One region of the Cellulomonas taurus genome, then DNA from elsewhere that is predicted to be linked to it. Evidence: riboswitches for the same ligand, from Rfam matches in the RefSeq annotation. Region 1 holds a riboswitch; the other holds the start of a gene.
What was found. Region 1 has a riboswitch for S-adenosylmethionine ahead of HGK68_RS14125 (aminotransferase class V-fold PLP-dependent enzyme). Riboswitches for the same ligand answer to the same signal wherever they lie in the genome.

Region 1 (15,770 bases):
GGTGCTGACGCCGGTCGGCGACGCGCTGGGCTCGGTGGTGGGGACGGTGACCGGGGCGCAAGCGCCGGCGGCACCGGCTCCCGCCCCGCCCGCTCCCGTGTCCCCCGCCCCGGCAGCCCCGGCTCCCGCCCCGGGCAGCCCCCGCAGCTCCGGTCCCGGCCAGCCCGGCTCCGGCCACCCCGGCTCCCATTCCGGCCCCGGCCACTCCGGCTCCGGCCAGCCCGGCTCCCGCACCAGCGGCACCAGTTCCTCCCGCGGCACCCAGCCCGGCGGCACCCCCGGTCGGCGGTACGGCCGCGATGCCCGCCGCGGACACCGCTGCCCCGCAGCAGGGAGCGGTGCCGGAGACGACTCCCGGGGCGCCGGACCCGACCTCCCCGCTCGACCCGATCGCGGATGACCTCCTGCACCCGGTCGCCGACGCTCTCGCTCCGGTGACCACACCGATCCTCACCCCGGTGGCGGACGCGCTGGCCCCGCTCACCGAGTCGCTCGCCCCGCCGCTGACCACGATCCTCGGCCCGGTGCTCGACCCGCTGACGCCCGTCCTGCGCCCGGTGACCGCCACCCTGGACCCGGTGCTGGGCGCCCTCGATCCGGTGCTGGGCGCTCTGGATCCGGTGGTGACTCCGCTCGATCCGGTGCTCACCCCGCTGGAACCGGTGCTCCCGCCCCTCGACCCGGTGCTCCCCCCGCGTGAGCACCCCGTGGCCCCATCCCCGGCCCCGCCGACCACGACGCCTGACCCGCACAGCACCGGTCCCGCCGCACAGCCCACCGTCGCGTCGATGCTGCCGCCGAGTGAGCCCGCAACCTTCGCCGACCACGCCCCCGCACGCACCGCGCCCGCGGTCGGTCCGCGCACGGCGGTGACGCCCGTGGTCGAGCCCCGGACCGCGCCGCCCGCCGCCGTCAGCACCGACGACTCCGGTGCCCCGACCGTCCCGGCCGCCCCGGAGGGCACCGCGTCCACCGGCTCCGGCTCCACCAGCACCCAGCGTGGCACCGACTCCGCCGAGCTCACCTCGGCGTCGAGCAGCATCCCGCTGGGCCGTCCCGTCCTCACCGAGGCGCACCGCAGCCTGGCTGCCGCGCCGTTCCTCGACATCCCGAACTCCCCCGCCTGAGTCCGGCGGCCGCCGCAGCGCGGCATCCGCCACCCGCCCGTCCTCGGGCATCCGACTCAGACGAAGGGCACGACCATGCACACCATCATCCGGCGAGCGCTGCACACGGCGCTCCTGACCGGCGGCCTGATCGCCGTCGGCACGGCAGTCGCTCAGGCAGACCCCGGCGACACCGACCCGACCACCGGCATCTCCGTCGACCTCGCCGTCGGCATCGGCGACACCCCGATCCTGGACGTCCCGGTCGACGTGCCGATCACCGTCACCGACGTCGCGGTCGGCATCGGCGGGGACGGCGCCACCACGGCTCCGGCAGCCCCCGCCACTCCGGCTCCGGCACCGGCAGCACCGGCTCCCGCACCCGCGGCCGAGCCCGCACCCCTGGTGCAGGTCCCGGTGAGCGTCCCGGTCACCGTCTCCGATGTCGCGGTCGGGGTCCTCGGCGACAGCACGGTCACCGCGCCCGCCGACCCAGCACCAGCAGCACCGGCAGCACCGGCAGCACCGGCAGCACCGGCCGAGCCGACCGGCAGCGACGAGACCCTGGTCTCCGCACCGGTCACGGTGCCGGTGAACGTCTCGGGCATCGCCGCGGGGGTGCTCGGCGAGGGCACCATCACCGCGACCGAAGGCTCCACGCCGGAGGTCGCCACCGATCCCGCCGGCGACACCAACGCGGACGGCACCCTGGTCGCCGCACCGATCACCGCGCCGGTGACCGTCTCCGGCGTGGCCGCGGGAGTCCTGGGCGACGGCACGATCACCTCGACTGACGCCGGACAGGGCGCACCCGCGACGCCCACCGGTGAGGGAGTGGTGTCGGCACCCGTGACTGCCCCGGTGCAGGTCTCCGGGATCGCCGCCGGAGTCCTCGGCAGCGGGACCATCACCGGCCCGGAGGCATCCGCACCGACCACTCCTGCGGCCAGCCCCACCGACAACTCCGACAACCCCGCGGTCGCCGCGCCGATCACCGCTCCGGTGAACCTCAGCACGGTGGCGGTCGGCATCCTCGGTGACGGCACCATCACCTCCACCGGGACCTCCCAGCCCGCCACCAGCACCCCCGCGCCGTCCTCGGACGACGCGGCGGTGAGCGCCCCGATCACCGCACCGGTCACCGTCGGCACCCTCGCCGTCGGTGTCCTCGGCGACGGGACGATCACCTCGACCGGCGGGCAGCAGCAGGGCGCCCCGGCGCCCACCACCGGCACCGGTGTGATCGACCTGCCGGTGACCGTGCCGGTGGAGCTGGGCACGATCGCGGTCGGCGTCCTCGGGGACGGCACGATCACCGAGGTCGGTTCGTCGCCGACCCCCGGTGGTGGCACCCCGACGACCCCCGGTGACGGCGGCACCCCGGGCGAGGACGACCCGACCGCCCCCGGCGGCGAGCCGGGCACCGACCCGACCACTCCGGGCACCGACCCCACCGTCGTCACCGGCGGCGGCGTCGACGGTGCGGTCGACCCCACCGTCAGCACCGTCAGCACTGTCAGCACCGTCAGCACTGGCGGGCTGACCTCGACCCTGGGTGCCGACGCGATCAGCTCGGCGCTGCTGGCTTCGGAGGCGATGCGACCCGCCGCCCTCGCCACCACCGGCGGGCACGACGTGCCGATGGCGCTGCTCGCCCTGGCACTGCTGGCGTCCGGCGTGCTGCTGCGTCGGACGGGCAGCGCCTCCCTCCGGTGACCGTGGTCGGCCGACCGACACCCTCGGTCGGCCGACCACCCACGACTCCCGTGGCCAGGACCGCGGGACGCATGCCCCACCCGGTGGCGCTCGTCAGGGGGTCGAGCACCACCGGGTGTGGGCGCGCCGTGCCACAGTGAGCGGCATGGCCACTCCGACGGATGCACTCGACCCCTGGTTCGGCTCCCTGGAGCCGGAGGCCGACCTGGATCGGATGCTGCTGGACGGTGCTGACCTGGTCGGCGCCGACGGCGAAGGCGCCCGGCTGGTCGAGTGTCTGCTGCGGGGCTGCGACCTCGACGGGGCGATCCTGGACCACGCCCACCTGATCGACACCACCCTGACCGAGTGCCGGGCCGGGACGGTCCGTGCACGCTCGGCCACCTGGCGGGACGTGACGGTCGAGGGGTGCCGGTTCGGCGCGCTGGAGGTCTTCGGATCGGCGTGGGACCGGGTGACGATCCGCGGCGGCAAGATCGACTACCTCAATCTCCGGGACGCCACGGTGCGCGAGCTGCGGTTGGTCGACTGCACGATCGGCGACCTCGACCTGGCCGGGGCGACCGTGCGCGCGCTGCGCACCGAGGGATGTCAGGTCCGTCGGCTGGACGTCACCCGGGCACAGCTGCGGGACGCCGACCTGCGCGGCGCGGAGCTGCAGGCGCTCGACGGCACCGCCGGACTGCGGGGGGCGACGATCAGCCCCGAGCAGTTGTACGACCTGGCCGGAGCGCTGGCCGACCACCTCGGAGTCGTGGTGGATCGCTAGGCCCACCCGAGCCCGCCGGTCCGACCACCAGCAGCGCGTCGTGCGCTAGTCCTCCACCACCGGCCCGCACCCCGCGGCGGCGGTGGCCGCGAGCGCGTCGATCCCGTGCACCCCGGGTCGCGGGTCGTCCTCCACCGCCCAGCAGCCGTCCACCACGGCGTACCTGGCCCGCGGTCCCTCGGTGGTCCAGGCGTGCAGGGCGTCGATCAGCCGGTCCACCGCCTCCACCGGGGTGCCGACCCCGACGGATGCCCGCAGCGCACCGCCGGTGACGCCGAGCCGAGCCAGCAGGGGGTGTGCGCAGAACCGGCCGTCCCGCACGCCGATTCCCCACTCGGCGGACAGGTAGGCCGCCACCAGTCCCGGATCGTCCTCCCCGACAGTGAAGGAGACGACCCCCACCGGGTCAACGGAGTCGGGCCACAGCCGCAGCACCCGGACCCCCGCGATCCCCGACAGCCCGTCGGTCAGCCGCTCGCGCAGCGCGTGCTCGTGGGCGACCAGCGCCCCGGCCGGCAGCGCGGCCAGTTCCTCGCAGGCGGCGGCCAGCGCCACCGCACCGAGCACATTCGGCGACCCCGCCTCGTGCCGCGCCGGGGCGGGCTGCCACAGTGTGCGGTCGGTGCGCACGTCCCGGACGGCGCCGCCCCCGGCCAGGTACGGCCTGCCCTGGTCCAGCCAGTCCCGGCGACCGACCAGCGCACCGGCGCCGAAGGGGGCGTAGGTCTTGTGACCGGAGAACGCCACGTAGTCGACGCCGGAGTCGACGAGGGAGAACGGACGGTGCGGGACGAGCTGCGCGCCGTCGATCAGCAGACGCGCCCCGGCCTCATGGGTGAGCGCGACCAGCTCGGCCAGCGGCAGGCTCTCCCCGGTGACGTTCGACGCACCCGTGACGGTGACCAGCGCGTAGGGGGTGCGGGCCAGTTCCTCCCGCAGCAGCTCGAGCGTGGCGGCGGCGGTCGGGCCGCTGGTCAGCACCGTCGCGCGCCGGTCGTCGCCGCCGGTCGTCTGCACCCAGGGCAGCAGGTTGGCGTGGTGCTCGCAGTCCAGGACCAGCACCGCGCCCGGCACGCACCCGGCCAGCAGGTTGAGCGCGTCGGTGGTGTTCCGCACGATCACCGCCACGTCCTCGTCCCGGGCGCCGACGAACCGGGCGATCGTCTGCCGCGACGTCTCGTACAGCGCGGTGGACACCTGGGACAGGTACCCGGCACCGCGGTGCACCGAGGCGTACAGCGGCAGCACCTCGGTCACCCGGGCGGCCACCGACTCCAGAGCGGGGGCGGACGCCGCGTAGTCGAGGTTGGCGTACGGCACGGTGCGGCCGTCGACCAGCGGGACCGGGGTGTCACCCCCGACCACCGGCAGCAGGACGTCGACCCGGTTCAGGGTGGGTGTGGACATGGTGGACCTCCGACAGGTGGAGGGTCGCCGACATGACCCGGCGGACCCCGCGCTTGCTCAGCACCGGACGGTGCTGGGCCAGGTCGTCACCCGGGGCACCCCGCCGCGGAGGGAGGGTTGCCGGCCAGCAAGCCGGGGCTACGCGCTGGCACTCATGACCTGCGCCCACGATGAACCGGCGGTTCGGGATCCGTCAAGAGCTGCTCACAGTGCGGTCGGTCCTGGCATCGACGGCCCCGGCTGACTATGGTCGCCGCACACCATCCAGAGCGGCCGAGAGATCTGGCTCGACGACGCCGCAGCAACCCAGGCCACACCGGCCCAGGGTGCTACCGCCAGGACCGATGGAGGAGCGATGACCGAAGCACCCCTGCCCTACCGCCTGCTCACCGGACCGGACGACCGGTCGTTCTGCGAGCGGGTCAGCGCCGCGCTGGCCGAGGGCTATCAGCTGTACGGCAGCCCGACCGCGACCTACGACGGCGACCGGGTGATCGTCGCGCAGGCAGTGATCCTGCCGACCGCCCCCGAGCCGACGGTGCGTCCGCTGTGAGCGCCGGATACGCGGGTGATCTGACCCCCCAGCAGACCTGGGAGCTGCTCGCCGACGACCCGACAGCCCTGCTGGTCGACGTCCGCACCGAGGGCGAGTGGCGCAGCATCGGCGTGCCCGACCTGGACGGTCGGGTGGGCTTCGTGGAGTGGGTCGACGGACAGGGTCGACCGAACCCCGACTTCCTGGCGCAGCTGGCGGAGCTGGGTGTCACCGACGGCCGTCCGGTGGTCTTCCTCTGCCGATCCGGCGTGCGCTCCGTCGCCGCGGCGACCACCGCCACCGCCGCCGGGATCGGTCCGTCGTACAACGTGCTGACCGGCTTCGAGGGCGATGTCGGGCCGGACGGGGCCCGCGGACACTGGGGCTGGCGGGCCGAAGGCCTGCCCTGGCGGTCGCTGTGACGGCGGCGGGGCCCGGCGACTGGCAGGACGGCACCCTCCCCCGGGACACCCTGCGGCCGGACACCCTGGCGGTGCGGGGCGGCACGGTGCGGAGCGGCTTCCACGAGACCTCCGAGGCGCTGTTCCTGACCCAGGGCTACGTCTACGACCGCGCCGCCGATGCCGAGGCGGCCTTCGCCGGGGAGTCGGATCGCTTCCTGTACTCCCGCTACGGCAACCCGACGGTGAGCACCTTCGAGGAACGTCTGCGCCTGATCGAGGGTGCCGAGGCCTGCTACGCCACCGCCTCCGGGATGAGCGCGGTGTTCACGGCGCTCGCGGCCCTGGTCGGCAGCGGTTCCCGGATCGTGGCCGCCCGGGCGCTGTTCGGGTCGTCGGTGGTGATCTTCGACGAGATCCTCGCGAAGTGGGGCGTGCGCACCGACTACGTCGACGGCCACGTGCCGGAGCAGTGGGAACAGGCGCTCGCCACCCCGGCTGACGTGGTGTTCTTCGAGACGCCGTCCAATCCGATGCAGGACCTGGTGGACATCGCCCGGGTCAGTGCGCTGGCCCACGCCGCCGGTGCGGTCGTGGTGGTCGACAACGTGTTCGCCACCCCGGTGCTGTCCCGGCCGCTGCTGTTCGGCGCGGATGTGGTCGTCTACTCGGCGACCAAGCACATCGACGGGCAAGGCCGGGTGCTCGGCGGCGCGATCCTGGGCAGCGACGACTTCGTGCACGGGCCGGTGCAGACCCTGATCCGCAACACCGGGCCGTCGCTCAGCCCGTTCAACGCCTGGGTGCTGCTCAAGGGCCTGGAGACGCTGTCCCTGCGGGTGCGGCACCAGACCGCCTCCGCGCTGACCGTCGCCACCTGGCTGGAACAGCACCCGGCGGTGGCCCAGGTCCGCTACCCCTATCTGCCCTCGCACCCGCAGCACGCCCTGGCGCTGACCCAGCAGGACGGCGGCGGCACCGTGGCGACCTTCACCCTGCACCAGGAATCGAAGGAGTCGACGTTCCGGGTGCTGGACCGGCTCCGGGTGATCGACATCTCGAACAACCTCGGTGACGCGAAGTCGATGGTCACGCATCCGGCGACCACCACCCATCGCAAGCTCGGCGCCGCCGGACGAGCGGCGGTCGGGATCGGGGAGTCCACCATCCGACTGTCGGTCGGGTTGGAGGACCCGCAGGACCTGATCGACGACCTGGCCCAGGCGCTCGACGACTGACCGGCCGGGGACCTGGGTGCGCAGGGCACCTACCGACCGGCCGGGGACCTGGGTGCGCCCTCGACCCGCGGCCCGGAAGCCGCATGCCCCTGCGTCGGCCTGGTCGACCCCGGCTCGACTCTGCGACCGCGCAGATCACGCGACCAGTCGGCGCAGCTCCGTCTCCACCCAGGCACCCTCGGTCAGCGGGTGCAGCACCAGGCCGTCCACCCCCGTCCGCTCCGCCAGCTCGCGCAGCTCGGCCAGCAGCAGATCGGCGGTGGTGACGACGCGGGTCGCGGCCGGTGACCAGGTCAGGCCGGTGAGCGCGTCCAGGTACTCCAGGTCGGCACGCTTGCGCCGGGCTGCCCGCTCGTCCACGGCCAGCACCACGTCCAGGTCGAGCAGCAGGGTCACCTGGTGCCGCTGCCGACCGGCCGCGGCGATGCCCTGAGCTGCCAGGTCGACCCAGGAGGTCAGCTCGGCGACAGTGGACAGGTCGGCGGAGAACGCCAACCGGATCACGTCGGCCCGAGCGGCGGCGATCAGCAGCTCGGCGCTGTCGCCCGGTCGGTGTTCGATCCCGGCGCCGGCCGGTGCGTGCAGGGCGATCGTCGGGGTCGGGGTGGGCACGACCGAGAGCGCCGGGCGGGACGGGGCGAGCGCGATGTGGTCAAGAACGGGCTGAGCCATGGGAGGTGTCCTCGGGTGAGGCGGGTGCGCACGGGGCCGTCCGGCCGCACGCGCGCAGGGGTCATCGCGTCAGCGACAACACACCCGGCTCAGGAACACCCCCGCACCGTACCCACGGCCCGGACCACCGCACCACTACCCGTCCACATCCCGGACCTGCCCTGCTCTTCCGCATCGAGATGACAGAAGACGCCGCAGGGCCGGCCGTCAAGCGTCGACGACTGTCATCTCGATGACGGGGCTTCGCGGTCGCGAGCGGGTGGCTCGGGGCGGGTCAGGAGACCAGCGCGCGCAGCACCGAGGTGAAGAAGCGGAGACCGTCGACGCCCGGACCGAAGCCCGGCTCGACCGCGTGCTCGGGGTGCGGCATCAGACCGACCACGTTCCCGGCGGCGTTCGTGATCCCGGCGATCCCGCGGCGCGAGCCGTTCGGGTTGTGGTCGGCGTAGCGGAACACCACGCGGCCCTCGCCCTCCAGCTCGTCCAGGGTGCGCTCGTCGGCGACGTACTGGCCGTCCTGGTTCTTGAGCGGGATGGTGATCCGCTCCCCCGCGGTGTACTCCCGGGTCCAGGCGGTGTCGGCGTTCTCCACCGTCAGCACTTGCTCCCGGCAGACGAAGTGCAGGTGGTCGTTCTTGATCATCGACCCGGGCAGCAGGTGCGCCTCGGTCAGCACCTGGAAGCCATTGCAGATGCCGAGCACCGGCAGGCCCCGGCCGGCGGCCTCGACGACCTCGCCCATCACCGGCGCGAACCGGCTGATCGCCCCGGCCCGCAGGTAGTCCCCGTAGGAGAAGCCACCCGGCAGCACGACCGCGTCCACGCCGTGCAGGTCCGCGTCGGCGTGCCAGAGCGACACCGGCTCGGCACCGGCCAGCCGGACGGCGCGCGCGGCGTCCCGGTCGTCCAGGGTGCCGGGGAAGGTGACGACACCGATGGTCGCCATCAGGCGAGGCCCTCGGAGACGATCGTTCCGGCAGCATCTGCCTCGTAGTCGGCGACCCGGACCACGTCCTCGATCACCGGGTTGGACAGCACCTGCTCGGCGGCCTCGGCGGCGGCGGCGAGCACCTCGGGGGTGACCGGGCCCTCGACCTCCAGCTCGAACCGCTTGCCCTGTCGGACGGCGGTGAACTGGCCGAATCCCAGCCGGGGCAGTGCACCTGCCACCGCCTTGCCCTGCGGGTCGAGGATCTCCGGCTTGGGCATCACATCGACGACGACTCGTCCCACAGGTACTCCCTGGTTCGCGGCGGTGGAGCGTTGCGGTGCCAGGATACCGATCGCCAGGACCCCTAGGGGAGCCGCACGATGCCGAGGCCCGCCGGTGCGTCGCCGGACAGGTAGCGGTGCAGCACGTCGTTGCCCGGTGCCCGCAGGTCCAGCGACCACCCGGCGACCACCAGCAGCCACCCACGGTCGAGGACCGCGTCCAGCCAGAGCTCGTCGTGCGGGGCGACCGCCAAGGCGTCCTCGCCGGTCCACAGCGTCGCCCAGTGGTCGGCGGCGGTGACGTCGGCGCGCTCCGGATCCAGGGTGGGCAGCGCGCCCGACTCGTCCAGTCCGAGGTCGGCGATCGCCCGGGACAGCTCCGCGACCGCCCGTGGCTCCTGACTGGTCGGGTGCAGCACCCAGACCGCGACGGGTCGTCCGTCACGGGGATGGAATCCGACCGCCGTCCGTCCCGCGATCAGGCGGGCGGTGGGCCGGTCATGGCGATGGCGCAGCACAGTGCTCTCGACGCTAGGCAGTCCGACGTCCGCGCGTGGCGGGTCGATGGGTGGCAGCACCCAGCCTGGACCGGGTGAAACGGCTCGCCGCGGACGAACGTCCCGCGGGAGGGGTCGGTGCGCCGTCCCTGGCACCGTGATGCCACGGATTCACCCGCGGGAGCCCGCAGCGGTCCCGATCGGCCGACCGATGGGAATGCCATGGTCACCGGTATGTCCACCACCGCACCCCTGAGGGGCGTCCCCTCCCCGTGCGTCGCGCACCCGCACGCGGGGCTGGTGCATCGCGACGGCCAGTGCCGCTGCTTCGTCGGCGGCCCGGCCCCCGAGCACGAACCGGAACGGGTCCTGACCTTCGCGTCCTGAGCCACCCATCCGCTCTCCGGACCGCTCCGAACCCTCCTCGACCGACATCCGAGGAACGATTCGAGGAGCGACGATGCGACTTCGCAGCAAGGGCACCGGCTACGCCGTGGCCGTCATGGCCACCGGCCTCACCCTGACCCTCGGCGCCTGCTCCGGCGGCGACGACGGCATGAACTCCAGCGCGAGCAGCCCCTCCAGCTCGTCCACCATGGACCACAACAGCATGGACATGGCCACCGACCCCGGCGTCGACCCGGTCAGCACCGGCGACCCGTTCGCCGACGCCCGGACCGCGGCGGCCCACATGCCGGAGACCGCGCTGACCCTGGCGACCGGACTGGCCAAGGCCACCGACACCGCGGGCGAGGTCGACTCCGACGCCGCCACCCTGCGCGCCAACCTGACCGCCATGCTCCAGGAGCACGTCTACCTGACCGGCATCGGGGTGGCCACCGCCTACACCGCCGGTCCGGACTCGGCCGAGTTCGCGGCCGCCAAGACCGCCCTGGACGGCAACACCCAGGACCTGACCGACGCGATCGGCACCCTGGCCGGTGACGACGCGGCCCAGCAGTTCGACCAGGTCTGGACCGATCACGTCGGCTACTTCGTCGACTACGCGGTGGCCAAGAAGTCCGGTGACCAGGCGGCCGCCGACGCCGCCCAGGCCAACTTGACCCAGTACACCCAGGACGCCGGCGCGTTCTTCGAGCAGATCAGCAACGGTGAACTCCCCGCCGCTGCCGTGACCGAGGCGCTGGGGATGCACGTGTCCACCATGTCCGCGGCGATCGACGCCCTGGCCGCCGGTGACCCGACCGCCTCCGACACCCTGCGCGCTGCCGCCGAGCACGTCGGGATGGACGCCGGCACCATCGCCACCGGACTCGCGAAGGCCACCGACCTGGCCGGCGACCCGATGGACGATGCCTCCACCCTGCGGTCGAACCTGACCGCGCTGCTGCAGGAGCACGTCTACCTGGCAGCCTTCGCGGTGTTCAACGCCTACACCGCCGACGGCGGGGTCGAGTCCCCGGCGTTCACCGCGGCCGCGGCCACCCTGGACGCCAACTCGGTCGCCCTCTCCGACGCCGTGACCTCGCTGGCCGGCGCCGACAACGGCGCGGCCTTCCTGGAGCTGTGGCGTCAGCACATCGGGTTCTTCGTCGACTACGCGGTGGCGGACGCCACCATGGACGAGGACGCCCGCCAGCAGGCGCTGCTGGACCTGGACGGCTACCGCCCGCAGGCCGGTGCGTTCTTCGAGAAGGTCAGCGGTGGCGAGCTGCCGGCCGACGAGATCGCCGCTGGACTGGGCATGCACGTGTCGACCCTGGCCGGAGCGATCGACTCGCTCGCGAAGGCCCTGGTCGGCTGACGAGCTGTGGCGCCGGTCCTCTCCCACGCGCTGGCCGGCGCCACACCCCGGGGTCCGGGTGCGGGTGTCTGCGACACTGTCGCGGTGCCCGTACCCGGACCTCACACCCTCGCCGACGACACCCTCGACCGGGTCGCCGCCGGTGACCAGGACGCCTTCACCGCGCTGTACGACGCGCTGGCCCCGGCAGTCCACGGAACCGCCCTCGCCGTGCTCCGCGATCCGGACCACGCCGCCGAGGTGACCCAGGAGGTCATGGTGGAGATCTGGCGCACCGCCGACCGCTACGACCGACGTCTCGGCTCGCCCCGCACCTGGGCCACCACCATGGCGCACCGCCGGGCGATCGACCGGGTCCGTTCCGTCCAGTCCCAGCGCACCCGCGATCAGGCCGCACTGGACCGGGATCGACCGATCGACTACGACCACGTCAGCGAGCAGGTCGAGGGCCGGCTGGAGGCCGAACGTCTCCGGCACTGCATGGACGGCCTCACCGACACCCAGCGCGAATCCGTGACGCTCGCCTACTACGGCGGACTCAGCTACCGCGAGGTGGCCGAGGACCTGGGTGCCGCACTCCCCACCATCAAGAGCCGCATCCGCGACGGACTGATCCGCCTGCGTGACTGCCTGGGCGTGACCCGATGACCGAGGACAGCATGAGCCACCACGACCCGCACGATCTGCTCGCCGCCTGGGCGATCGACGCCGTCGACCCCGACGAGCGTGCCGCGGTCGAGCGTGCCATCGCCGAGGACCCCGCGCTCGCCGAGGAGGCCGCCGGGTTCCTGGCCACCGCCGCCGTGCTCGGTGCAGCCCGAGCCGTCACGCCGCCGACCCAGGTCCGCGACCGCGTGCTCGCCGCGATCCGCACTGACGCGACGACCACTCAGGCAGCTGCCACCCACCTGCCCGCCGCCTCCCCTGGCACCCGCTCCCCCCGTGGCCGCGACGGCGCGACCCGGCCCGGCAGCACCCGGCCCGGCACCGCACGCTCCGACGCCACCGGCCCCGGGTCGCGGCGCGGTCTCAGCCGCCGTCTGCGCACGGTCCTGGTCGCCGCGGTGCTCGCGGTGGCGATTGCCCTGCCCTCGGTGTCCGCCTGGCAGCAGCACCAGCGCGCGGTCCAGGCCGAGGCGCGCGCCGACCGGATCACCGCCCTGCTGGCCAGCCCCGACGCGCAGCTGCTCTCCGGCGACCTCAGCTCCGGCGGCACCGCCACCGCGGTGGTCACCGCCGACGCCGCCCTGGTCACCGCCGAGGGGGTGTCCGACCCGGGCGACGGCAAGGTCTACCAGCTCTGGGTGATGCGCGACGGGGTGCCGGTGCCGGATGCGACCACCGGGGTCAGCGGCGACGCCTTCCAGATCGACACCACCGCCTACCGGGCCGGTGATGGGCTGGCGCTGACCGTGGAGCCGACCGGTGGGTCGCAGGCACCGACCACCGATCCGCTGCTCGTGCTGGCGCCCACCGTCTGAGCCGACCTCAGAACGTGAGGTCGTGGCCGGTCAGGCGCCGGTAGGCCTCCCGGTACCGGTCACGGGTGCGCTCGACCACCGCGGCCGGCAGCTCCGGCGGCACGCCATCGCCGCCCCGGTCCCAGCCGGACTCGGCCGAGGTGAGCCAGTCCCGGACGAACTGCTTGTCGAAGCTCGGCTGGGCCTGCCCCGGCTGCCACTGGTCGGCGGGCCAGAACCGGGAGGAGTCCGGGGTCAGCACCTCGTCGCCCAGCGCGACCGCACCGGTGGTCGGGTCGATGCCGAACTCCAGCTTGGTGTCGGCCAGGATCACCCCGCGGTCGCGGGCGATCGACTCGGCCCGGGCGTACACCGCCAGGGTCAGGTCGCGCAGTTCAGCGGCCCGCGGTGCGCCGATCAGTTCGGCGACCTGGCCCAGCGTGACGTTCTCGTCGTGCTCACCGAGCTCCGCCTTGGTCGCCGGGGTGAAGATCGGCTCGGGCAGCCGGGACCCGTCGACCAGTCCGGGCGGCAGTGCGATCCCGGTGACCACGCCGGATGCCTGGTACTCGGCCAGCCCGGATCCGGTGAGGTAGCCCCGGGCGACGCACTCCACCGGGAACATCTCCAGTCGTCGACAGACCATCGCCCGGCCCAGCACCTCCGCCGGGACGTCCGGCGCCTCGGCACTCACCACGTGGTGCGGCACCAGATCGGCGAGCTGGTCGAACCACCACAGGCTCAGCTGGGTCAGCACGACCCCCTTGCCCGGGATGCCGGGGCTGAGCACGTGGTCGTAGGCGCTCACCCGGTCCGAGGCGACCACCAGCACCACGTCGCCGTGTGCCGCGGTGACCGCCGCTCCCGCCTCCTGGGTGGTGTCCGGCACATACAGGTCGCGGACCTTGCCGGAGTAGGTGTGGGTCCAACCGGGCAGCAGGGGAGCCGTCATACGACCATCCTGCCGGAGAACGTCGCCGCCGTGCGATGCTCGGTGGATGGAGCTCTCCGTCCCCTGGTCGTTGCTGGTGCTGGTCGCCGGGCTGTGGAACCTGCTGGTCTGGCCCCGGTTCGGGCAGCGGATCGCCAAGGACCCGCGCTCGCGGGACGCCGACGGTCGGCCGACCCGGTTCCTCACCGTGCACCTGGTGCTGATCGGCGTCTCGCTGCTGTTCGGCGTCGCCCTGGTGGTACTGGGCGTGCTCGGCCTGGTCTAGCCCGGCCCGCGCCGCCGGACCCGCCCGTTCGTCACACCCGCGCCGCGATGTCCGTCCGGTGGTGCGAGCCGGCCAGGGCGATCCGGTCCACCCCGGCGTAGGCGGCGGTCCGGGCGTCCGCCAGGTCCGCCCCGACACCCACCACCGACAGCACCCGCCCTCCGGCGGAGACCACCGCGTCGCCGTCCTGCCGCGTCCCGGCGTGCAGCACGTGCACCCCGGGCAGCGCCTCCGCCTCGGCCAGCCCGGTGATCGGGTCGCCGGTGCGCGGCGCAGCCGGGTAGTCGTGGGCGGCGACCACCACGGTCACCGCCGCCTCGTCCCGCCACCGCAGCGGCGGCACGGTGTCCAGCGCACCGGTCGCCGCGGCGTGCAGCACCCCGGCCAGCGGGGTCGCGAGCCGGGCCAGCACGACCTGGGTCTCCGGGTCGCCGAACCGGGCGTTGAACTCCACCACCCGGGTGCCCGAGCTGGTCAGCGCGAGGCCGCAGTAGAGCACGCCGACGAACGGGGTGCCGCGCCGGGCCATCTCGTCCACCGTCGGCTGCGCCACCTGCGCGACCACCTCGGCCACCAGTTCCTCAGGGGCCCACGGCAGCGGCGAGTACGCGCCCATCCCCCCGGTGTTCGGCCCGGTGTCCCCGTCGCCCACCCGCTTGAAGTCCTGTGCCGGGACCAGCGGCAGGACCCGGCTGCCGTCGCAGAGCACGAACAACGACACCTCGGGACCGTCCAGGTAGTCCTCGACCACGACCCGGCCGCCGGGCTTGGCCAGGCACTCGGCGGCGTGGGCGTGCGCGGCGTCCCGGTCGTCGGTGACCACGACCCCCTTGCCCGCCGCGAGTCCGTCGTCCTTCACCACGTAGGGCGCCCCGAAGGCATCCAGCGCCGCATCGATCTGCCCGGGCTCGGTCACGACCCGCGGCTCCGCGGTCGGCACCCCGGCGGCGGACATCACGTCCTTGGCGAAGGCCTTCGACCCCTCCAGCTGCGCGGCCGCGGCGCTCGGGCCGAACACCGGGATCCCGGCGGCGCGCACGGCGTCGGAGACCCCGGCCACCAGCGGTGCCTCCGGGCCGACGACGACCAGGTCCGCCCCCAACCGGGTCGCGAGCGCCGCCACCGCCTCGCCGTCCAGCTGGTCGACCGGGTGCAGGGTGGCGACAGCGGCGATGCCCGGGTTCCCGGGTGCCGCGTGCAGCTCGGTGACAGCAGGGTCCTGGGACAGCGAGCGGGCCAGCGCGTGCTCCCGCGCCCCCGTGCCGACGATGAGGATCTTCACGCCGCAGACCCTACCCAGTCCGGTTGCGGCCCCGGCGGCGCGGTCTGAGGATCGAACCAGCGCGGCGCTCACCGTCCTGTGACGGTGGGCGTCGTTTGCTTTCACCCCATCGCGCGGAGGAGTCATCATGGCCGACCAGTACACCTTCCAGGACCCGATCGCCCAGTACCCGATGCCGCAGCCGCCGGAGCAGAGCCAGGACGGTCCGGGACTCGACGCCGACCTCACCCCGCGGGCCGATCACGGCGAGGAGACCTACCGCGGCGCGGAACGCCTGGCCGGGCGCAAGGCCCTCATCACCGGCGGCGACTCCGGGATCGGCGCGGCGGTGGCGATCGCCTTCGCCCGCGAGGGCGCCGACGTGGTGCTGTCCTACCTGCCCGAGGAGCAGGAGGACGCCGAGCGGATCGCGCAGCTGGTGCGGGACGCCGGTCGCACCGCGGTGCTCGCCCCCGGGGACGTCGCCGACGAGACCTACGCCCGCTCCCTGGTG
Region 2 (15,770 bases), 490 kb from region 1:
AAGACGTCCAGGGCGGCGTCGATCCGGCCGGTGCGCAGTTCGGCGACCAGGGCGTCCTCGTCGACCAGCCAGGACCGGGCGGTGTTCACCAGCCCGGCGCCGTCCGGCATCAGGGCCAGGCGGCGGGCGTCGACCAGATGGTGCGTCTCGGGCAGGGACGGGGCGTGCAGCACGACGACCCGACTGCGCCGGAACAGCTCGTCCAGCTCGACCGCCTCCACGCCGAGCGCCTCGGCGTCGGTGAGATACGGGTCGGCGACCAGCACCCGGGCACCCAGGGCGGTGAGCAGGGCGATGAACGCCCGGCCGGTCCGGGAGGCGCCGACCACGCCGATGGTGCTGTCCAGCAGCTCGTGCCGAGGCGGGGCGTCCTCCGCGCGCTGCCACGGGGCACCGGCGGTCAGGGCGTGGTCGAACCGGGGGACCTGGTGCAGCAGCGCCAGGGTGAAGGTGAGCGCGACCTCGGCCACCGGCCGGGCCATCGCCTGGCCCGCCTGGGTGACCGTGATCCCGCGGGCGTACAGCTCGGGGGTGACGAAGGGGCGCACGGTGGCACCGACGTGGGCGACCACCTCCAGCGACGGCAGGCGGTCGAGCACGGCGGCGGTGAGCGGGGGTTGGCCCCAGCTGGTCACCAGCGCGCGCACGGCGGGCCAGGACGGGCCCCCACCGTCCAGCGCGAGTCCGCCATCCAGCCACGCCACCCCGCCCCCGAGCTGCCCCGCCACAGCCGCGAGCCGGTCCAGCCCCTCCGCGTCGAAGAACTCCCCCCGCAACGCCTCCGGCACCGCAACCACCACCGACGCCGCGGCGAAGTCGGCAGTTCCGCCCCGAGTTCGGCACTCCGACGACCGATCCGGGTGCGAAGGTGCCGAACTCGGCGCGCCGAGGGGGACTCCGGGCGCGCTCACCGCAGCCACCCGTCCAGGTGCTCGGCCACGAACTCGTCGTCGGACAGCCAGGGGTGCAGGCGCAGCACGCGGTCGATCTCCGCCGACTGCCCGGGCGACAGCCCCTCGGCCGGGTCCAGGCACCAGGTCCCGGCCAGCAACCCCTGGCGGCGCAGCACCTCGTGCACCCCCGCGATGCAGCCCGCGAAGTCGTGCGAGGGGTCGAACAGCGCCGCATTCGCGTCGGTGATCGCGGCGGCCCGGGACATCAGCTCGACCACGGCCGCCCCGTCACCGGCGCGGGCGTCCCGGACCAGGTCCAGCAGCTCGACAGCACGCCGGGTCCACACCGACCAGTGCCCGAGCAGACCACCGGACACCCGGCGGGTCACCGGGGAGCCGTCCGGCCCGTCGAAGGTCAGGTCGGAGAGCAGGTCGGCGACGATGGCGTCGTCGTTCCCGGTGTAGAGCGCGATGTCGGCACCGCGCGAGGATCCGGCGACCGCCCGGGCCACATCCAGGGTGCGGTACCGGTCGAAGGGTGCCGCCTTCACCGCGACCACCGACTCCAGCTCCGCGAATCGCCGCCAGAACGACAGCCCGAGGCGGGGACCACGGATCGCCGCCTGGAGGTAGAAGCCGATCACCGGCAGCACCTCGCCGACGGCCGCGGCGCGCTCGATCATCGCGTCCTCGGTCGGCTCCGGTGCGCCGATCGCCGGACGGGGCGGACTGAGCAGCACCGCGTGGTAGCCCAGTCCGGCGGCGATCTCGGCCTCGGCCACCGCCTGCGCCGTGGGACCGGCCACCCCGGCGACCCGGAGGAACGGCCGGTCGACCTCCCGGTCCAGCACGTCGGCGGCCAGGGCGAGCACCGGTTCGTACAGGTCGATCCCCGGCTCGCGGATCTCGAACTGGGTGGTGTGCACGCCCACCGCGACGCCCCCGGCGCCGGAGGCGGCGTAGTACCGGGTCAGGGCACGCTGATGCCGCTCGTCGAACCGACGCTCGGCGGTCAGGGCCAGCGGATGAGCGGGGATCACCGCGCCGTCGTGCAGCAGGTGGTGCAGGGCCGGGTCGAGCATCAGAACGCTCCGTCCCGCACCGCGAACTTGGTCGGCTTGCCGCTGGTCGGCAGCCCGGCGGCGAGCCAGGCGGCCTGCCAGTCGATCAGCTGACCTGCGGTGACATCCGGGTAGCCGAACAGGTCGAAGCACCGGGTGGCGTCGTTCAGCAGCGCGGTCGGCGACGGTTCCCCGACGAAGCTCGGCTCCACGCCCAGCCCGGCGGCCAGTCGTCGGGCCACCCGTTCCACCGGCAGCACCTCCGGCCCGGTGAGGTTGAGCGTGAACACCTCGGGCGACGCGTGCGCCATCGCCCGGAGGGTGACCTCGTTGGCGTAGCCCTGCCAGACCACGTTGACATGTCCGGTGGTCAGGTCGACCGGGTCCCCGGCGAGCAGGGTGTTCCCGATGTCCGCCAGGACGCCGTAGCGCAGGTCGACCGCATAGTTCAGCCGGATCAGGCTGACCGGCGTGCCGCGGGTGAGCGCCCCGTGCGAGAACACCCGCTCCCGCCCCAGGCAGGACATCGCGTACTCGCCGACCGGACCGACCGGGTGGCTCTCGGCCGCACCCTGCGAGGTGACCGGCACGAGGGGGTAGACGTTCCCGGTGGAGAAGGCGGTGATCCGCGATCCGGCGTACCGACGGGCGATCCGGTCCGGCAGCGCCGCATTGACCGCCCACGCCCAGGACGGGGCGGAGGCGGAGCCGAACTTCGCGCCGACCATGAACAGCACGTCGGCACCGTCCGGCAGGTCCGGCTCGTCGTCCGCGAGCAGGTCGGCGGCGTGCACCGACACCCCCTGATCGCGCAGGTGGTCGGCCTGGGCGGCATCGGACCAGCGCGAGACGGCGTGCACCGCGTCGCCGGTCCTGCCCGCCGCGTCCAGCGCCCGTCGGGCCAGCACCGCCAGCGTCGGCCCCATCTTGCCGCCGGCACCCAGGATCACCAGGTCGCCGGCGGACCGGGACAGGTCGGCGACCAGGGCCGGTGACGGAGTGGTGAGCCGGTCCTCCAGCTCGTTCTGCGAAGTGAACATCGGTTTCAACCCTTGATCCCGGTGTGCGCGACACCTTCTTGGAATGACCGCTGCGCGACCGCGTAGGCGGCGAAGATCGGCACCAGCGCGACCACCGATCCGGCCAGCACCACCGACAGCGGCACCTGCTGCTGCCGCAGGGACGCGATGCCCACGGTCAGCGTCCACATGTCGGCGCTCTTGCCGATGATCAGCGGCCACAGGAAGTCGTTCCAGTGCCAGAGGAAGACGAAGGTGCCCAGGGTGGCCAGCACCGGCTTGCACAGCGGCAGCACGATCTGGACGAAGGTGCGCCATTCCCCGGCGCCGTCGATCTTGGCCGCCTCGAACAATTCGTCCGGCAGGCCCTTGATGAACTGCCGCATCAGGAACACCGCCTGGGCATTCGCCAGGGTCGGCAGGATCAGACCCCAGTAGGTGTTCACCCCGCCCATCCGGGCCAGCACGATGAACGTCGGGATCAGGGTGACGTGGTACGGCACCATGACCATCGCCAGGAACGACCAGAACATCGCCTCCCGCCCCGGGAACCGCTTCTTGGCGAAGGCGTACCCGGCCATCGAGGCCAACAGCAGGACCAGGACCACCGACACCACGGAGTAGATGACGGTGTTCAGGAACCACCGCACCATGTCCTTGCCGGCCAGCACCTCACCGAAGGAGGAGGTGTCCAGGTTCCACGGCAGCAACGACCCGGGGAACTGCACAGCGGTCTCCGGTTTCAGCGCGATGATCACCATCGCGTAGAACGGGAACAGCGTCACCACCGCACCCAGGCTGAGCAGGATGCCGCGCAGGATCTTCCCGCCCCGGGTCGGTTCCAGGGCCCGGTACGGGCGACGACGGGCGGTCGGCGGCGCGGGCGCGTCCACCACGGGCGGGGGCATCGTCGGAGCACTCACTTCGGTTCCCTCCCGAGGAATCGGCGCTGGATCAGCGCCACCACCAGGGTCATCGCGAACAGCGCCACCCCGATCGCGGCGGCATAGCCGTAGTCGACGTACTTGAAGCCCTGGTCGTAGAGCAGATAGACGAGGGTGTAGGAGCCCCGTGCCGGACCGCCCTGGGTCATCACGAAGATCAGGTCGAACACCTGGAAGCTGGCGGTCGTCTCGATCACCGCGAGGAAGAACAGCGACGGCTTCAGGTGCGGCAGGACGATGTACCGGAACCGCGCCCAGGCGTTCGCGCCGTCGGTGAGCGCCGCCTCCTCCAGCTCACGGGGCACGTCCTGCAGCCCGGCCAGCAGGATCAACATCCCGTAGCCGAACCGCGACCAGACCCCGACCAGCACCAGCGCCGGGATCACCAGCGTGGTCGACGACAGCCAGGACTGGCCGCTGCCACCGAGCGCGCTGGAGATCGACGACACCGGGCCGCCGGTGGAGAACACCCAGACGAACACGGTCCCGGCCAGCACCAGCGAGGTGATCACCGGCAGGAAGAACACCGACCGGAAGAAGCCGACGCCGCGGAACCGTCGCCGCACCGCCAGGGCCATCACCAGCGACATCCCGACCGACAGCGGCACCGCCAGCACGGAGTACAGCACCGTGATCCGCAGGGACTGCCAGAACACCGGGTCGTGGATCATCCGGTCGAAGTTCGCCAGACCCTCCCACTCCAGTGAGCCGGAGATGTCGTAGTCGAACAGGCTCAGGCCGACACCCGCGATCGCGGGGCCGAAGCGGAACGCCAGGAACAGCAGGAACACCGGCAGAGCGAACAGCAGTCCGATCCGGGCGTCCCAGCGGGACATGGTGCCTCGGCCCCGGCGACCCCGGGGCGTCGTCTTCTCGACGGTCGCAGCTGTCATGGATCAGCCGAGCATCGCGTCGGCGGAGCTGGCGGCGTCCTTCAGTGCCTGCTCGGCCGACTTCTTGCCGAGCAGCGCCGCCTGGATCTCCGGTGCGAGGACGCCCATCACCTCACGGGCGTGCTCGTTCACCGGGCCGACGGTGGTGTCCGGGATGGTCTTCTCGATCGCGCCGTAGACCGGGTCGTCGGCGTAGAGCTCACCGGTGGAGGTCAGCGGGGAGAACATCTTCGCGGTGGTGACGAACTCCGTCACCGGCTCGGCGCTGGTCACGAAGTCGATCCAGGCGCCGGTGGCGTCCTTGGCGTCCGAGCCCTTGAGCATCGACAGCGAGCCGACGGTGCCGTAGCCGATGGTCTCCGACTCGGTCAGCGGCGGCTGGATCACGATGTTCTCCGTGCCCCAGTACGGCTCGACGTCCGCCGGGCCGGACTGCCAGGTGCAGGCCACCTTGTTCTGGGCCAGCGCCGTCTGCTCGATGCTGGGGGTGGTGGTGATCAGGTCCGGCTCCAGGTAGCCGCCCTCGTTCAGGTCGACCAGGTACTGCAACGCCTGTTCGCCCTCCTTCGAGTCGAAGGCCACCTCGCTGCCGTCCTCGCTGAACACGTCACCGCCCGCCTGCCACAGCAGCGGGTAGAACGTCATGTTCAGGGTGACCTCGGGCGATCCCCAGTAGTTGGTGGCGTAGATGCCCTGCGCCTTCAGGTCCGGGGCGACGTCCATCAGGTCGTCCCAGGTGGTCGGGTACTCGGTGGCGCCGATCGCGTCGAAGGCCGCCTTGTCGCAGACCAGCGGGTTGGCGCTGGTCAGGATCGGCGAGCCGAGCATCTGCCCGTCGACGGTGATCGAGTCCTTGACGTTGGCGAGCAGATCGTCCTTGTGCTCGTCGGAGAGGTAGTCGTCGATCGGCTCGATGGACGAGGAGTAGACGGCGAGCTGGTCCGGGATCAGGTAGACGGCGTCCGGCGCGGTCTGGGAGGCGATCGCGGTGGTCAGCGACTCGTCCCGCCCGGCCCAGGGGTAGATCTCGACCTTCACCGTGACATCCGGGTGCTCGGCGGTGAACGCCTCGACCTGCTTGTCCCAGAACGCCTGGTGCGCCGCTTCGTCCGCGATCACCGGGTAGGTCCACATGGTGACCTCACCGGACAGTTCGCCGTCGGCCGTCGTGCTGCCACCGCCGCCGCCCGAGGACGAACAGCCCGCCAGCAGGACGGTGCAGGCGGCTCCGGTGGCCACCAGCGACTTCGTCACGAGTCTCATCGCATCTCCTTCATCAGAACCCAGGGGGAGGGTTCGGTGGATGGTGCTGGGTGTTCAGTGCGTGGGGACCGGGTCGTCGACCTGGCCCACCGTGCGCACCGCGCCGGAGTGCCGCGCATCCTCCGCGGCGAACACGGCGAGGTGGCTGTCCAACGACTCGACCGGGCCCGAACGGACCCAGCCGCGATCACCGGTGGCGACCGCCGCGGTGAAGTGGTCCATCAACCCGCTGTCGCCGCCGCCGTGGTCACCGGCGGCGTTCGAGCCGCCCAGCACCCCGGAGTCGAGGACGTGCGTGGTGTTGGTGCGGAAGTCGACGACCCGGACCCGTTCGCCGTCGCCCTCGGCGAAGCCGTGCGAGCCGAAGATCCTGGTCTGCCGGTGGGTCTGCTCGGAGAAGGCGGTCATGGTGAACGTCGCCGCCGCCCCACCCTCCAGCCGCATGGCGACCACCTGGTGGTCGACCACGTCGTTGTCGGAATCCCACACGCACCGCCCGTACTGACCGTCGCGCAGCGCCTCGATCACCCCGGCCTCGTCGGTGCGGGAGGTGATCACGCTGACCGGCCACACCGGGCCGTCGGCGCGCAGCGTGCCCAGGTACAACCGGGGAGCGGAGTACGGGCAGGTCGGTTCCAGCACGCAGTCCAGGCAGCGGTCGGCCGCCTCGGCCGGGCGGTTCTCCGGGCGGAACTCGGTCAATGACCCGAAGCTCGACACCTGCTCGATCCGCAGCCCGGTGACGTAGCGCAGCCAGTCCAGGTCGTGGCAGCTCTTGGCCAGCAGCATCGGCGCCGACGTCGACTCCTGCCGCCACGGCCCGCGCACGTAGGAGTGCGCCATGTGCCACCAGCCGACCGGCTCCAGGTGCTGCACGTCGATCAGCCGACCGAGCACCCCGGAGTCGACGACCTCCTTCACCAGGTCGGTGTAGGGCGTGTACCGCAGCACGTGGCAGACGCCGAACAGCACGCCGGTGTCCTGGACCGCGGCGACGATCTCCCGCACCTCGGCCTCGGTGGGCGCGATCGGCTTCTCCAGCAGCACCGCGTAGCCCAGCGCCGCGAACGCCTTCGCCGGCTCCGCGTGCTGCCGGTCCTGGGTGGAGACGATCACCATGTCGGCGATCCGGCCCTGCGCCGCCAACTCCCGCCAGTCGTCGAACTGCCGCACCGACGCGTCCCCGCTGCTCACCGCCGCCCGCCGCTCGGCCAGCGGGTCGGCCACCGCCACCAGGCGGGCACGGTCCGGGTTGGCCTGCGCCCAGGACAGGTAGGACTGACCGCGGTTGCCCGCGCCGACCAGGGCGATGGTCACCGGCGGCAGGCCACGCACCGCGTCGGCGGGCCGGGGGGCGGGGGTGTGCTGCCACGGGGTCGGCGCGGGGGTGGCGGGGGCGGTCGGGGAGACCGGGGTGGCCGAGTGCGCGCCGTCCGCGGCTTGGGGGGCCTCCGGGGCGGTCCGGTGTGCTGCTGGGGTGCCGTCGGTGGCGGGCGCGACCGCCTGCACCTCGCCCGCCGCGACGGCACGCGCCAGCGAGCCCACCGGCATCTGCCGGGGCGACATGTCGCTCTCGGGACGTGCTGCCATGCTGCCGACCGCCTCTGAATCGTCGGGCGGTCGTGCGTCGTGGCGTCGGGAGAAAGCGTCCCGGTCGTCCCTCCCCATCGAGGGCCGACCGAGCGGCGGAGCGCAGGGGGCTGGCCTGCGCACGGATCGTCCCGGGCTGGGGACTGTTCCGCGATTGCGAGGACGCTAGTCCTGCTGCTCGGGGTCGTCAACCACCCCGACCACCGTGATCACCTCGGCCTCGGGGTCGTAGCCCAGGTCACGGCTGATCCGCTGGGCGGTGTCCCGGACCTCGCGGCCGAGCTCCTGGTAGTGCCAGGACGGCTGATCCAGCTTCAGGCCGGTGATCGAGATCGCACCCAGGCAGGCCCCGTCGTGACCGAACAACGGCGACCCGATGCAGAACACCCCGTCGGCGTCCTCCTCGTCGTCGAACGCGTACCCGGCGATCCGGGCCTCCGCCAGGTGGGCGACCAGGCTGTCCGGGTCCACGATCGTCCGGGCGGTCCGGCGCACCAGCCCCACCCGGTCCACGATCGCGCGGATCTCCTCCGGCGGCAGGCAGCTCAGGATCGCCTTGCCCAGACCGGTCGAGTGCGGCAGCTCGTGCGAGCCCATGCGCAGGTCGAGCCGCACGCGCTCGTTGCCACCGACCTGGTCGATCACCACCGCCTGGTCCTGCACCAGGGTCGCCAACCGCGCCGTCGACCGGGTGCCGCGGGCCAGGGCCACCAGGTGCGGCCGGGCCACATCCCGCAGCGACGTCTGCGCCAGCGCCTGCGACCCCAACCGGGCCAGCGCCATCCCGAGTCGGTAGCGGCGGGTCATCCCGCTGCCCTCGTCCGCCACCAGGCCGCGCCGGGTCAGCGTGTGCAGGGTCGCGAAGACCGCGCTCTTGGACAGGCCGAGGGCCGCGCCGATGTCCGTCACCGACATCGGCTCACCCGGCGGTTGCGCCGCCAGGAGTTCCAGGACGTCCACCGCCCGCGACACCGACTTCACCCAGTACCGGGAGTCCTCCTCGGCCTCGGGTCTGATCGTGCTGCTCGCCATCGGTGTCCCCCTGGTCGTGGTCGGGCCGTCAGGCTAACCGCTGTTCGGCATCGCCGACCAGGGTTAGGCGAAGCGTCCCGAGCGACGACTCCACCTGCCGGCGCGGCGCCGATACCCCCGCCTCGCGTCGCCGTCACCGGGTTCGGAGCCGGCGCACGGGGTGCGAATCGCCTGAACCGCCACCGCGCCGGAACTGGCCTGTGGATAACCCCGACAGCAGTGTCCTCGCAGGTCACGATGCACCATGCCCGACCACGTCTTCGTCGACGAGAGCAAGAAGCGCGACTACCTGCTGGTCGCCGCCGCCCTGCCCGAGGCAGCGCTGGCCGACGCCCGGCGAGCGCTGCGCGCGCTCCTGCGGCCCGGTCAGCGGCGACTGCACATGGTCAAGGAGTCACCCTCCCGGCAGCGGCAGATCGTCGGGGTGCTGCGGGAGGTGGGGCCGGCGGTGACGGTGTACCGGGCGGTGAGCGACGGCCGGTCGGACGTGGCCCGCCGGGCCGCGTGCCTCGACGCCTTGATCCGGGACGCCGTGCGTGCCGATGTCCGCCTGCTGGTGATCGAGCGCGAGGCAGGAGCGGAAGAACGCGACCGCCATCGCCTGTTCGACGCCCTGGGAGGTCGTCCCTCTCCCCAGTACCGGCACCTCGCTCCCGCCGAGGAGCAACTACTCGCCATCCCCGACGCCATCGCCTGGGCTTGGGCTCGCGGAGGCCCCGCCCGCCGGTCGATCCGCGCGCTCATCCTGCATACAAGAACGGTCTAGACAGCGCGAAACCCGAGCGCCACAACCGTCCGGAAGGGTCTCGGGTCCACTTTCCCGGGCTACTGCCCGGAACACGCACCAGCCTACGCCCTCCCCCGCCCCGCATCCAGGGCGTGCACTACTCAACTCCGGGTGCATTCGCACTCAAGCACCTGGTCACGCGCCCGCCGGAAGCGCTTACGATCACTCAGGTCCGCTGCCACCGCTGCCCCGGAGGAATCCCATGCGCCTCGCCGTGATCGGCCTGGCGTCCTCCCACGTGGACCAGATCGTCCGGCTGGCGAGCACCGGACGGCTGGGGCCCGCCCGGATCGGCGCGCTCTGGGCCCCGGTGGTCGAGCCGGTCCCGGCCGACCGGCTCACCCAGCTCCGGCGCGCGGCCGGTCTGCCCGACCATCACGGGCTGGGTTCGTCCGACCACCACGGCCCGCATGCGGCCGGCCTACCCGACCGTCACGAGCCCGGTTCGTCCGACCACGGGGCTCCCGACCCGCTGCGGGCGGCCCTCGCCCACGGCTGCGATGCCGCCATCGTGGCGACCCGGGACCCGCGGAGCCATCGCACGCTGGCCGCACCGCTGCTGGCCGCCGGGTTGCCGGTGTTCGTGGACAAGCCCTTCGTCGCGGACCCCGCGGATGCGGAGGCCCTGGTCGCGGTGGCGGAGCGCAGCGGGGCGCTGCTGACCTCGTCCTCGGCGCTGCGCTGGCATCCCTCGGTGCAGCAGGCGAGCCACCGGTGGGCGCAGTACGCCGTCGACTCGGCCGAGGGCATCACGGTGCGCGTCTGTGGACCGTTCGATCCGGGCTCCCCGCACGGTGGCCGCGCCTTCCTCGGGGTCCATGCCGTCGAGGCGGCGCTGGGGGCGCTGGCCCCGCGCGCGTCGGCCGAGGCACCTCGGGTGCTGCGGGTGTCCGATCGCGGTGACCGCCGGGTCGCGGAGATCGCGGTGGGGGCGGACCGCGCGGTGATCGAGCTCGGGCCGTTCGACGGCTGGCGGATCAGTGGCCCCGGGGTGGACGCGCCGCTGCCGTTGGACGACGAGTACCTGCGCCCCGGGCTGCTGGGCTTCGTCCACGCGGTGGCGGCTGGACAGGGCGCCTGGCCGCTGACCGGCGCCGAGCTGGTGGACACGGCGCGGGTGCTGGCCGAGGTCTGCGGATGAGTCCGGCGTCTCCCGGCCCGGACGCACGAGAGGCGGCACCGAGGTGCCGCCTCTCGTGTGGGGTGGGGTCCAGCCCGACCGTCATCCCCGGGGTCCTGCTGCTCCGCCAAGAGCTTTCCAAACGCCATTCGGCACGACCGAACGGATAGTGCATTCAAGCAAGCGGCCGACCCCAGGGCAACAGCTCAGCGTTACGGTTCTGTAAAGCCTGGCGTTGTTCGGTAGGGCCGAATAGTCACACGATGAGGTTCCCGTCGGTCAGCACACCGGGCCCGGTCGGGGGCATCGACTCCCGCGTGACGCCCCGTTCGACGCAACCCGTGTGCAGCAGCGTCGACCCAGTGGCGAACCCGCCGAGCTGCAAGGCTCCGCCGACGAAGGTCGACCCGGTCGCCCGGTAGTGGTTGACCCCCTCGGTGACCCGGATGTGCCCCAGATCGGCCCGTCCCGCCATACCGGTGTGACCCTCGAAGCTCCAGCTCACCACCCGGCCGCCACCTGTCGACCGCCCGAACACCGCACCGGTCGACGGCCCACCGGACGCCCGGGTGCCCACCGCCGCGAACTCCTGGTCGGCAGCCCCGCTCAGCACCAGGCCGGTGTTCTCCAGTACCGTGCCGTCCAGGGTCAGCCGGCCGGCGGCCACCGGCACCGGGGCCGACGCACCGTCCGCACCCTTCCCGCGCAGCGTGCACCCGGTGAGGGTGAGCGGGCCGGTGCCCTGCCAGGAGGTCGTGGCGCCGTCCAGGCCGGTGATCGTGGTGCGCACCAGATGCACGGGCGTGGTCACGTTCGCCGCGATGAACGGCAGGGTGGCATCCGCCGCGGTCAACCCGATCACGCAGTCCTCGATCACCGTCGGACGCGCCGACACCGCGGTGGCCTGGGACAGCTGGAACCGGGCGTCCACCCGGCAGCCGCGCATCTGCAGACCGTCGGCGTTGACCCACATCCAGCTCGGGTAGTCCGGCATGCTCGGGTCCTTGACTACCTGGCAGTCCTCCAGGGTGAGGTCGATGACCCCGACCCGGGCGAAGAACAGCGCCGTGACCTGCTGCCGGACGGTCACCCGCTTCGCGCGACCACCCCAGGTCGCCCCGGAGTTGGCGAAGGTCATCAGCCCGCTGTTCCCGATGTAGGTCAGGTCGTGCTCGTACTGGCCGTGGGTGACGAACGGGCCCTGCACGTCCCCGTCGCCGTGACAGTTCTGCACCATCGAGTACGCAGCGCAGGTGAAGTCGTTCAGGTGGCGGGCGTTCGAGGTGCGGCAGTCCCGGACCTGCGCGTACAGGCAGCTGATCTGCTGGGTCAGGTACCCCGCACCACCCAGGGTCACGCTGACCGGATTGCGCAGCGAGCACTGGGAGGTGACGTAGGTGGTGTTCCACCGCCGCATGATCACCGGCCAGAACGTGCGCTCGGCGTCGATCTGGTGCACGTCGCAGTGCGTGGCGTACTCGAAGGCGACCGGGTGCGAGCCGGTGATCTGGTCCGACCCGGTGCCCAGGAACCGCATCCGCTGCACGGTGACCCGCTGCACCGGGTCCACCCGGGTCCAGGTGAGGGTGCGCCCGGCGGTGAGCGCCCAGCCGGTCTTGTAGCCGACCCGGACATGCGTGCCGTCGACGATCTGGGTGATCTGCAGCAGGTACATCAGCTCCCGTTCGGCGCTGCCGCCACCGGGCCGGGGGTTGGTCTGCACCGCCCACCACTGCCCGACGGTGAAGGCCGCGGAGTCGGGCACCGGCAGGATGTCGACCTGCTCGGGCAGGTCCGAGGGCAGCGCACCGGTGACGACCTGATCGGTGACGGCGCCCTGGAAGAACAGCACGGCAGCGAACGGGTCGTTGGCCGCCGCGGGCTCGATCCCCTCGGTGGTGACCAGGTGGTTGCCGAAGTCGAGCACCAGGTCGGAGCGGCTGAACCGGTGCCGCCGGACGAAGTTCAGGTCGGTGTGCGCCTCGATCCGCCGCACCGTCGGGTCGGCGACCAGGGCATCCAGCGCGTCGTCGGCCGGGGTGTCCGGGCCGAGCACGCCGAACTGCCGGAAGTCGACGGTGCCCTCGTGCACCAGGTGCCAGCGGCCGGTCGCCGGGGAGGTGGCCCGGGCGATCACGGTGCCCCCGTTCGGCTCGGCGGTGGAGGCGGCATCCCAGCGCATCAGCAGGGCACCACCGTCACCGGCGGCGGCGTAGCCGATGACCAGCACCACGTCGTCCTTCTTCGGATTGAGGGCGCGCAGGTCGGCGACCGTGGGCACGCTGCGCGCGGATCCGGCACCGGCGCCCCCGCCCGCCTGCGCGGTGGACGCGGTGCCGAGCACGGCGGCGGCCCCGAGCACCGAGACCCCGCCGAGGCGGAGCAGGCTGCGACGGGCTGGGGTGGCCGGAGCCGGGTCGTCGACGGTGACGGACTCGGTCGGGTCGGAGCGGTGCAGACGCATGACAACCTCCTGGATCGGTGGATGAGCTCCACACGGAGGTGCCGGGCGTTCGGATGACCGGGCGCGGGCTGGGCGGACGGCCGGGCGAATGGCGCCGAAGCTATGGCCGCGCGGCACCGGGTGTCAACGGCCCGGGCCTGACATGACAGGAATGCTTGCCAGCCTCCGCCCCGGAGACCTAGCGTTGCGCCACCCATCCAGAGCGACCGAGAGACCTGGCTCGTCGACGTCGCAGCAACCCCCCGCGAGAGCGGGTGCGGGTGCTTCCGCCAGGACCGATGGAGCAAGCATGAGCGCAGGTGAGTACCCCGACGGTCTGGGCGCGATCGAGCGACCCACGGTGTCCTTCGAGCTGTACCCGCCGCGCAACCCGAACGCCGCGCCCAAGCTCTGGTCCACCGTCCGGGCACTGGCCGACGTGCGGCCCGACTTCGTGTCGGTGACCTACGGGGCGAGCGGTTCCACCCGGGACACCACCCGGACCCTGGTCCGCCGACTGTTGCGCGAGACCTCCCTGACCCCGATCGCCCACCTCACCTGCGTGGGGACGTCGCGGGCCGAGCTGGCGGCGACCGTCGAAGAGTTCCTGGACGAGGGGGTGCGGGCCTTCCTGGCCCTGCGCGGTGACCCGCCGACCGACGGCTCCTGGCAGGCGCACCCGGACGGTCTGCCCACCGCGAGCGCCCTGGTCGAACTGCTGCGGGAGATCGAGGCCCGGCGCTGTGCCTCCAGCCCGGCCCAGGCGGTCCGGGCCACGGTGCGGCCGCTGTCGGTGGCGGTGGCCGCATTCCCGCGCGGCAACGCCGGGGCGGGCAGCACCCGGGAGCAGGACATCGCCGCACTGCTGGCGAAGCAGGCAGCCGGTGCCGACTTCGCGATCACGCAGCTGTTCTACGACGCCCCCTCCTATCTGGAGCTGGTGGCGCTGGCCCGGGACGCCGGGGTGACCATCCCGATCGTGCCCGGCATCATCCCGATGACCGACCCGGCGCGGCTGCGCCGGGTGCAGCAGCTCACCGGCGTCGAGGTGCCCGAGTCGGTGCTGTCCCGGCTGGACGCCTTCGACCCGGAGACCGAGGCGGCAGCCCGGCACCGGGTGGGCACCCGGTTGGGCATCGACCTGGTGAACGCGGTGCTCGACGGTGGCGCCCCCGGTGTCCACCTCTACACCTTCAACAACGCAGGACCTGCTCTCGACCTGCTCGACGGCGCCGGACTCGGCGGCGACGGCGCACCGAGGGCCGCCCGGGTGAGCGTGTCACCCACTCCTGTCCCGACCAGCTGAGGCGAAGATGACCCACACCCACCCGTTCCCCGCCGGCATCGTCCTGGGCTACCCGCGCATCGGACCCCGGCGTGAGCTCAAGAAGGCCATCGAGTCGTTCTGGGCCGGACGTTCCACCGCCGCCGAGGTCGAGGCCACCGCCGCCGACCTGCGCCGCCGCACCCGCACCCGGCTCGCCGAGCTGGGTCTGAGCACCACGCTGCCGGCGATCCCCAGTGCCTTCTCCTTCTACGACCAGGTGCTGGACGCCGCTGTCGTGCTGGGTGCGGTGCCGGAGCGGTTCGCCGACCTGCGCGACGCCGACGGCGGGCTGGACCTGGCCGGGTACTCCACGGTGGCGCGCGGCCGCGGGGACGACCTGCCGCTGGAGATGACCAAGTGGTTCGACTCCAACTACCACTACCTGGTGCCGGAGATCGGTGCCGACACCACCTTCGCCTACTCCTCGGACCGACCGGTGCGGGAGTTCGCCGAGGCGCTGGCCGACGGCGTGCTGACCCGGCCCGTGATCGTCGGACCGGTGACCTTCCTGGCCCTGGCCAAGAGCACCGACGGCACCGCCCCGATCGACCGCCTCGACGACGTGCTCCCGGTCTACGTCGAGCTGCTCCGGGCGCTCAAGGCCGCCGGTGCCACCTGGGTGCAGATCGACGAGCCCGCGCTGGTCTCCGACTCCACCGGCGTCGACGCCGACCGGCTGTTGGCCGCGACCGAGCGCGCCTACCAGGTGCTCGGCGCCGAGCTGGCCGTGGACGATCGCCCGGCTCTGCTGGTGGCCGCTCCCTACGGCGAGCTGCGCGAGGCACTGGACGTGCTGGCCGAGGCACCGATCGAGGGCGTCGCCCTGGACCTGGTCCGCGGCTCGCTGCCCACCGTCTCCGACGCGACCCGGGCGGCCCTGGCGGACAAGGTGCTGGTCGGTGGCGTGATCGACGGCCACAACATCTGGCGCGCCGACCTGGACGCGGCACTCACCACCCTGGAGCGGCTGGAAGGGCTCGGCGCCGAGCAGACCGCCGTCGGCACCTCCACCTCCCTGTTCCACGTGCCGCACGACGTGCAGGACGAGCCGGACCTGGCCGACACCCTGAAGTCGTGGCTGGCCTTCGCCGACCAGAAGGTGGTCGAGGTCGTCACCCTCGCCACCGGTCTGACCGAGGGCCGCGAGGCGGTGCACGCCGAGCTGCTGGCCGCCGCCGACGCCCGTCGGTCCCGGGCCGAGGCCGCCGGGGTGGTCCGCCCCGAGGTGCGCGAGCGGGCCGCCGGTCTGGAGGAGTCGGCCTTCGGCCGCGCTGCCTACACCGAGCGCCGGGACGCCCAGCAGGCCCGGCTGAACCTGCCGCCGCTGCCGACCACCACCATCGGGTCGTTCCCGCAGACCCCGGAGATCCGCAAGGCCCGCGCCGCCTTCGTCGCCGG

Region 2: another riboswitch for S-adenosylmethionine. It lies ahead of HGK68_RS00430 (methylenetetrahydrofolate reductase); the one in region 1 lies ahead of HGK68_RS14125 (aminotransferase class V-fold PLP-dependent enzyme).

Annotation. Positions count from the first base shown of each region.
Region 1 is NZ_CP051884.1:3,044,482-3,060,251, forward strand. It holds gene HGK68_RS15975 (hypothetical protein) at 1-400, shown strand, start outside; gene HGK68_RS14110 (hypothetical protein) at 435-1,127, shown strand; gene HGK68_RS15980 (hypothetical protein) at 1,203-2,822, shown strand; gene HGK68_RS14120 (pentapeptide repeat-containing protein) at 2,968-3,591, shown strand; gene HGK68_RS14125 (aminotransferase class V-fold PLP-dependent enzyme) at 3,637-4,998, opposite strand; SAM riboswitch class IV at 5,043-5,158, opposite strand; SAM riboswitch class I at 5,256-5,349, shown strand; gene HGK68_RS14130 (DUF1737 domain-containing protein) at 5,354-5,551, shown strand; gene HGK68_RS14135 (rhodanese-like domain-containing protein) at 5,548-5,955, shown strand; gene HGK68_RS14140 (O-succinylhomoserine sulfhydrylase) at 5,952-7,172, shown strand; gene HGK68_RS14145 (hypothetical protein) at 7,308-7,844, opposite strand; gene purQ (phosphoribosylformylglycinamidine synthase subunit PurQ) at 8,119-8,790, opposite strand; gene purS (phosphoribosylformylglycinamidine synthase subunit PurS) at 8,790-9,077, opposite strand; gene HGK68_RS14160 (hypothetical protein) at 9,140-9,574, opposite strand; gene HGK68_RS14165 (hypothetical protein) at 10,014-11,318, shown strand; gene sigK (ECF RNA polymerase sigma factor SigK) at 11,403-11,966, shown strand; gene HGK68_RS14175 (anti-sigma factor) at 11,963-12,799, shown strand; gene HGK68_RS14180 (phosphoribosylaminoimidazolesuccinocarboxamide synthase) at 12,807-13,730, opposite strand; gene HGK68_RS14185 (SCO4848 family membrane protein) at 13,777-13,995, shown strand; gene purD (phosphoribosylamine--glycine ligase) at 14,027-15,277, opposite strand; gene HGK68_RS14195 (glucose 1-dehydrogenase) at 15,405-15,770, shown strand, end outside.
Region 2 is NZ_CP051884.1:94,714-110,483, reverse strand. It holds gene HGK68_RS00485 (hydroxyacid dehydrogenase) at 1-788, opposite strand, end outside; gene HGK68_RS00480 (dihydrodipicolinate synthase family protein) at 908-1,975, opposite strand; gene HGK68_RS00475 (NAD-dependent epimerase/dehydratase family protein) at 1,975-2,994, opposite strand; gene HGK68_RS00470 (carbohydrate ABC transporter permease) at 3,000-3,896, opposite strand; gene HGK68_RS00465 (carbohydrate ABC transporter permease) at 3,893-4,810, opposite strand; gene HGK68_RS00460 (ABC transporter substrate-binding protein) at 4,814-6,073, opposite strand; gene HGK68_RS00455 (Gfo/Idh/MocA family protein) at 6,128-7,663, opposite strand; gene HGK68_RS00450 (IclR family transcriptional regulator) at 7,829-8,695, opposite strand; gene HGK68_RS00445 (hypothetical protein) at 8,940-9,461, shown strand; gene HGK68_RS00440 (Gfo/Idh/MocA family oxidoreductase) at 9,685-10,623, shown strand; gene HGK68_RS00435 (peptidase C14) at 10,859-13,066, opposite strand; SAM riboswitch class I at 13,257-13,351, shown strand; gene HGK68_RS00430 (methylenetetrahydrofolate reductase) at 13,356-14,351, shown strand; gene metE (5-methyltetrahydropteroyltriglutamate--homocysteine S-methyltransferase) at 14,359-15,770, shown strand, end outside.